Linked DNA regions of Frondihabitans sp. PAMC 28766. The protein of the gene in region 1 interacts with the protein of each later gene in a pairwise test. Links are inferred from orthologs where the notes say so. Each region holds a gene or a part of one and is shown on either strand. Other genes may lie near its edges.

The links.
Region 2: the proteins of dnaE (region 1) and AX769_RS09310 interact in binary tests that used the Escherichia coli proteins (3 or more experiments, as listed by UniProt). The link is inferred for Frondihabitans sp. PAMC 28766 from one-to-one orthologs.

The regions. Positions count from the first base shown.
Region 1 is NZ_CP014513.1:2,494,281-2,498,384, reverse strand. Bases 2-4,036 are described here. They hold dnaE (DNA polymerase III subunit alpha), read right to left. Parts: upstream 3,664-4,036; coding sequence 202-3,663; downstream 2-201. Other genes in these bases: AX769_RS12005 (RluA family pseudouridine synthase), read right to left, coding at 3,815-4,036. Also shown: more of AX769_RS12005, read right to left, coding at 4,037-4,104. UniProt on the Escherichia coli protein: DNA polymerase III is a complex, multichain enzyme responsible for most of the replicative synthesis in bacteria. This DNA polymerase also exhibits 3' to 5' exonuclease activity. The alpha chain is the DNA polymerase catalytic subunit.
Region 2 is NZ_CP014513.1:1,913,893-1,916,782, forward strand. Bases 34-2,854 are described here. They hold AX769_RS09310 (aminotransferase class I/II-fold pyridoxal phosphate-dependent enzyme), read right to left. Parts: upstream 2,114-2,854; coding sequence 953-2,113; downstream 34-952. Other genes in these bases: AX769_RS09305 (carbon-nitrogen hydrolase family protein), read left to right, coding at 154-831; AX769_RS25970 (hypothetical protein), read left to right, coding at 828-956; AX769_RS09315 (S1C family serine protease), read left to right, coding at 2,217-2,854. In the rest of the region: more of AX769_RS09315, read left to right, coding at 2,855-2,890. UniProt on the Escherichia coli protein: Shows aminotransferase activity with methionine and histidine as substrates, and to a lesser extent also with phenylalanine.

The DNA of each region.
Region 1 (4,104 bases):
GCCCGTCCGACGGATCAGAGCTCGCCGCGCGGTCGGACAGGCCATTTGACACCGTGCCGCGATGCGATCCCGGCCGCGACATCGCGACCACGGTCGCCCCTGGGCTCCGCGAGCGACGAACGTGGCGATTTCACGCAGACGCGAGCGCTGGCCGCGGCCGCCCGTCACTGGCAGTGGCCCCGGATCGCATCAGAGCAGACGCTAGAGCAGACAGCCGGGCCCGAGCAGGCTCTTGAGCTCGCCGTAGAGGTCGGCGGTGATGTCGACCGGCAGCGGGATCTCGAAGGTGCGGGCGTTGTCGCCCTTGAGCAGCCGCAGCCGCACCTCGGTGTCGCCGGCGTGGCGGCCGAGGACAGCGCCGAGCTCGGCGACGACGTCGGTGGTCGCCCGGAACTCGGGCATGCTCAGCACGAGTGGACCGTTGCTGGCGGCGACGCCGAGGTCGGGCATGAAGATGGTCACGGCGTGGAGGTTCTTGCCGTCGTCGCGCACACCGACCCGGCCCTTGAGCACGACCACCGAGTCACCCACGAGCGTCGGCCCGAACTCTTGATAGGTCTTGCCGAGGAACATGACGGAGATCTCGCCCGAGAAGTCTTCGACGGTGATGATGCCGTAGGGGTTGCCCGAATTGCGGGCGACGCGGTGCTGCACGCTCGTGATGAGGCCTGCGACCGTGACGGTCTCGCCGTCGATGGAGTCGTCGGCGGCCGTGATCGTCGAGATCGTCGTCGACGCGTGCTTGGCCAGCGCCAACTCGAGCCCGGCCAGCGGGTGGTCGGAGACGTAGAGGCCGAGCATGTCGCGCTCGAACGCCAACTTGTCGCGCTTCGACCACTCGGGCCGCGGCGGGACCTGCTGCACCTGGGCCGGTTCGTCCCACAGCGAGTCGAAGTCGAAGCCGACCTGGCCGTTGGCCTCGGCTCGTTTCTCGCTGACGGCCGCTTCGACGGCGCCCTCGTGGATCTCGACGAGGGCACGCCTCGTGTCGCCCATCGAGTCGAACGCGCCGGCCTTGACCAGCGACTCGACCGTGCGCTTGTTGGCGACGGGGATCGGCACCTTGCGCAGGAAGTCGTGGAAGGAGGTGAACGCGCTCTCTTTCTGACGGGCGGCGATGATGTGGTCGACGACGTTGAAGCCCACGTTGCGGATCGCGCCCATGCCGAAGCGGATGTCTTCGCCGACGGCGGCGAAGAAGCCGATCGACTCGTTGACGTCGGGCGGCAGCACCTTGATGCCCATGCGGCGGCACTCGTTGAGGTAGAGGCCGAGTTTGTCGCGCGAGTCGCCGACGCTCGTCAGCAGCGCTGCCATGTACTCGGCGGGGTAGTGCGCCTTGAGGTAGGCCGTCCAGTAGGAGACGACGCCGTAGGCGGCCGAGTGCGCCTTGTTGAAGGCGTAGTCGGAGAAGGGCAGCAGGATGTCCCAGATCTTCTGCACGGCGTCGGCCGAGTAGCCGTTGTCGAGCATGCCCTGCTGGAACCCGGCGAACTGCTTGTCGAGCTCGCTCTTCTTCTTCTTGCCCATGGCGCGGCGGAGGATGTCGGCCTGGCCGAGCGAGAAGCCGGCCAGCTTCTGTGCGACGCTCATCACCTGCTCTTGGTAGATGATCAGGCCGTAGGTGCCGCCGAGCACCTCGCGCAGCGGCTCTTCGAGCTCGGGGTGGATCGGCGTGATCTCTTGCAGGCCGTTCTTGCGCAGCGCGTAGTTCGTGTGCGAGTTCGCGCCCATGGGACCCGGGCGATACAGGGCGATGACGGCTGAAATGTCTTCGAAGTTGTCGGGCTTCATCAACCGGAGGAGCCCGCGCATGGGGCCGCCGTCGAGCTGGAAGACGCCCAGCGTGTCGCCGGAGGAGAGCAGATCGTACGCGCCCTTGTCGTCGAGCTCGAGGTCTTCGAGCACGAGGTCGAAGTCGCGGTTCGACTTGATGTTGTCGAGGGCGTCGTTGATGATCGTGAGGTTGCGGAGCCCCAGGAAGTCCATCTTGATCAGGCCGAGCGCCTCGCTGGCCGGATAGTCGAACTGGGTGACGATCTGGCCGTCCTGCTCGCGCTTCATGATCGGGATGATGTCGATCAGCGGGTCGCTCGACATGATCACGCCAGCGGCGTGCACGCCCCACTGGCGTTTCAGGCCTTCGAGCCCGAGCGCCGTGTCGAAGACGGTCTTCGCCTCGGGGTCGCCCTCGACGACGGCCCGGATGTCGCCGGCCTCTTTGTAGCGGGAGTGCTCGCGGTCGAAGATGCCGGTGAGCGGGATGTCCTTGCCCATGATCGCCGGCGGCATCGCCTTGGTCAGCTTCTCACCCATGCCGAACGGGAAGCCGAGCACGCGGGAGGAGTCTTTGAGCGCCTGCTTCGCCTTGATCGTGCCGTAGGTGACGATCTGGGCGACGCGCTCGGAGCCGTACTTGTCGGTCACGTAGTTGATGACCTCGGTGCGGCGGCGGTCGTCGAAGTCGACGTCGAAGTCGGGCATCGAGACGCGGTCGGGGTTGAGGAAGCGCTCGAAGATCAGCCCGTGGCGCAGCGGGTCGAGGTCGGTGATTCGCATGGCGTAGGCGGCCATCGACCCGGCGCCCGAGCCACGGCCCGGCCCCACGCGGATGCCGTTGTCTTTCGACCAGTTGATGAAGTCGGCGACCACCAGGAAGTAGCCGGGGAAGCCCATCTGGCGGATGACGCCGACCTCGTAATCGGCACGCTCGCGCACCTCGTTCGGGATGCCGTCGGGGTAGCGGTAGTCGAGGCCCTTCTCGACCTCTTTGACGAACCAGGTGTCTTCGGTCTCGCCCTCGGGCACGGGATACCGGGGCATGTAGTTGGCCTCGGTGTCGAACTTGACCTCGCAGCGCTCGGCGATCAGGAGCGTGTTGTCGCAGGCCTCGGGGTGGTCGCGGAAGAGATGGCGCATCTGCGCAGCCGTCTTGAGGTAGAACTCGTCGGCGTCGAACTTGAAGCGGTTGGGGTCGGACAGGGTGGAGCCCGACTGGACGCAGAGGAGGGCCGCGTGGCTCGTCGCGTCGTGCTCGTGCGTGTAGTGGAGGTCGTTCGTGGCGACGAGAGGCAGGTCGAGCTGCTTGGCGAGCTTCAGGAGGTCGCCCATGATGCGCTTCTCGATGCCGAGCCCGTGGTCCATGATCTCGGCGAAATAGTTCTCTTTGCCGAAGATGTCGCGGAAGTCGGAAGCCGCCTTCAGCGCCTCGTCGTACTGCCCGAGACGGAGGCGTGTCTGCACCTCGCCGCTGGGGCAACCGGTGGTGGCGATGAGGCCGGAGGAGTATTCGGAGAGCAGCTCGCGGTCCATGCGGGGCTTGAAGTAGTAGCCCTCGAGCGAGGCCTTCGACGACAGGCGGAAGAGGTTGTGCATGCCCTCGGTCGTCTCGGACAGGAGGGTCATGTGCGTGTACGAACCGGCGCCCGACACGTCGTCACGGCCTCCGTCGCCCCACTTGACGCGGGTCTTGTCGGAGCGGTGCGTGCCCGGCGTGATGTAGGCCTCGGTGCCGATGATCGGCTTGAGGCCGGCGGCGGTCGCGGTCTTGTAGAAGTCGAACGCGCCGAACATGTTGCCGTGGTCGGTGACCGCCACGGCGGGCATGCCCTGCTTGACGGCCTCGTCGACCATGGGCGCCACGCGGGCCGCGCCGTCGAGCATCGAGTATTCGCTGTGGACGTGCAGGTGCACGAAGGAATCGGTGCTTGTCGGCAACGGCTCTCCTGTGAAAATCGACCGCTCGAGTAGTGGACTTCTTAGAGACTAACGGCGACCGCCGACACGGCTCGGCGTGTCGCGCGGGTCGGTCGGGTCAGGCGGCCCGAAGCACTTCAAGTGCGAGTTGAAGGTCTGCGGGATACTCCGAGCGGAACGACACCCACTCTCCCGTCGCCGGGTGGTCGAAGCCGAGCTGGACGGCGTGCAGCCACTGCCTCGTGAGGCCGAGACGCGCCGACAGCGTCGGGTCGGCGCCGTACAGCGTGTCGCCGACGCAGGGGTGCCGCTGCGCGGCCATGTGCACCCGGATCTGATGGGTGCGGCCGGTCTCGAGGTGCACCTCGAGCAGAGACGCGGCACGGAACGCCTCGACGGTCTCGTAGT
Region 2 (2,890 bases), 580 kb from region 1 along the record:
GCGTTTCCGACTTCGGCACGCGTCACGCCGGCCCACCAGAACGCGCTACCCGGCTGGCTGCCCTGACGATCTGCGGCAGCTCGTCATTCGGGTTGTCGCGTGGTGCGCGTTGAGGCGCCGCTCCGCTCGTCGGGGCGTCGATAGGGTGAGGGGATGAGCGAAGGCCTGAGCATCGCGGTGGCGCAGTTCGCGCCGGGGGCCGACTCTGCGGCGAACCTCGGCACGATGGGGGAGATGGCGGAGAGCGCGGTGGGTCGCGGGGCGCGAGTCGTCGTGTTCCCGGAGTACTCGTCGTTCTTCGAAGCGGAGATGGGGGCGGCGTTCGTCGCCGCCGCACAACCGCTCGACGGGGCATTCGTTCGCGGCATCGCTTCGCTCGCCGCCCGGCTGGGCATCTTCGTGGTCGCGGGGCTGGTCGAGAGTACGGGCACCGATCGCTTCTCGAACACACTGGTCGCCGTGGCGCCGAGCGGAGACGTCGTCGCGACCTACCGCAAGCTGCACCTGTACGACGCGTTCGGGCAGACGGAGTCGGACTGGGTCGTGAAAGGGCCGATCGGCGAACCCGAGCTCTTCGACGTCGACGGCTTCACGGTCGGGATGCAGACCTGTTATGACGTGCGCTTCCCCGAGGTCACCAGGATCCTCGTCGACTCCGGCGCCGAGATCGTCCTCCTGCCGGCCGAGTGGGTGCGCGGCCCGCTCAAAGAGCACCACTGGCGCACCCTCCTCACCGCCCGCGCCATCGAGAACACCATCTACGTGGCCGCCGCCGACCACACCCGCCTGTCGGCGTCGGCACCAGCCTCATCGTCGACCCGTCGGGGGTGACGATCGCCGCGATCGGTGACGAGCAGGGCATCGCGGTGGCCGAGGTGCGACGCGACCGGCTCGACGCCGTTCGCCGTCAGAATCCTGCGCTCGCCCTGCGCCGCTTCGGCACGCACGCCCTCTAGCGGGAGCGGAGACCGGTGAGCTGGGTGGACGCCCGCTCGAGCACGTCGATGCGCTTGCAGAAGGCGAAGCGGACGAGCGACGAGTACTCGGCGGCGAGGTCGGCGTGGCAGAACGCGCTGATCGGCACGCCGACGACGCCGGCGAGCTCGGGCAGGCGACGGCAGAGGTCGACCGCGTCGGAGTAGCCGAGGCCGGCGGCGTCGGCGACCACGAAGTACGAGCCGTGCGGCCGCGAGACGGAGAACCCCGCGGCGACGAGCCCTGCGCTCAGCACGTCGCGCTTGTGCTCGAGGGCGGCGGCGGCCTCGGCGAAATAGCCGTCGGGCAGGTCGAGCCCGGCGGCGATCGCGGGCTGGAACGGCGCTCCGTTGACGTAGGTGAGGAACTGCTTCACGGCCAGGATCTGGTCCACGAGTGCCGCGGGGGCGGAGAGCCAGCCGATCTTCCATCCTGTGGTCGAGAAGGTCTTACCTCCCGACGAGATCGTGACACTGCGCTCGCGGGCGCCGGGCAGCGTGCTGATCGGGCTGTGCGTCAGACCATCGAAGAGCAGGTGCTCGTAGACCTCGTCCGACACGATGATCGCGTCGTGGCGGTGGGCGAGCTCGACGACGAGCTCGCGCGTCGCCGCGTCGAGCACGGTGCCTGTCGGGTTGTGCGGGTCGTTGAGCAGGATCACGCGGGTGCGGTCGGTGACGGCTCGGCGCAGCTCGTCGGGGTCGACGGTGAAGTCGGGGCCGCGCAGCGGAACGGTGCGGTGGACGCCGTCGGCGAGGCCGATGACGGCGCCGTACGAGTCGTAGAACGGCTCGAGGGTGACCACCTCGTCGCCGGGCTCGACGAGGGCCAGCAGCGTCGCAGCGAGGGCCTCGGTGGCGCCCGCGGTGACGAGCACCTCGGTCGCCGGGTCGAGGTCGATGCCGTAGAAGCGCTTCTGGTGGCGAGCCACGGCCTCGAGCAGGATCGGCATGCCTCGCCCGGGCGGATACTGGTTGACCCCGTCGCGGATGGCCTTCACCGCCGCGTCGAGCACCTCGCGAGGTCCGTCCTCGTCGGGGAAGCCCTGCCCGAGGTTGATCGAGCCGCTGCGCTGGGCGAGAGCCGACATCTCGGCGAAGATCGTCGGGGCGAGGTGGCCGTCGGAGCCGAGCAGCATGGCGCCGCGGGCGGCGCGTTCCCAGGGGGCGAGTGCAGTCACGCGACCTACCGTACTGCGCGTTCTCGGCCTCTCCCGATGGCCGACGCCTAGGATGACGGCCATGACTGACACCCCTGGACGCGACACTCCTCCCGGCGCCGGTTCGAACCACGAGGGGGGCCCCGTACAGCCTGGCAGCGAGGCGCAGCAGCCCGCGAGCGACGCGCAGCAGCCCGCGAGCGACGCGCAGCAGCCCGCTGGCGACGCCCGGCCCGAGGAGTGGCAGGCGCCAGTCGGCGTGCCGCCTCTGCCCGGCACCCCGCCGCAGAGTCTCGCCGACGAGCGATCTGAAGCGGCCTCGCAAGGCGATCCGCTGCCCGATCCTGGTGCCGGCCACCGCGCGCCCGCATCGCTCGACCACGCGGCCTACGCCGGCCAGAACTCTGCCGCGTACGGCGACCTGTCGGCCGCCGCGGCCCGCGGCGAGCTGCCCGACGCGGCGCAGCAGGTCGAGGCCGACGCGCACGGCTACCCCGAGGGCGCCGGCTGGTCGACTCCTGCGCCGCGTCGTCGCCGCGTGGGTCTCGGCGCGTTCGTCGGCGTCGCCGTCGTCGCCGCGGTGATCGGTGCCCTGGTCGCCACCGGCGGCTACGCGATCGTCTCCTCGCGGCAGTCGAACACGGCGACCGGCGCCTCGAACTCGCTCGAGATCGGCCACTACAAAGACGCCACGATCATCACCGCGGTCGCTGCCAAGGCGACGCCGTCGGTCGTGACCATCAACGCTTCGGCCGG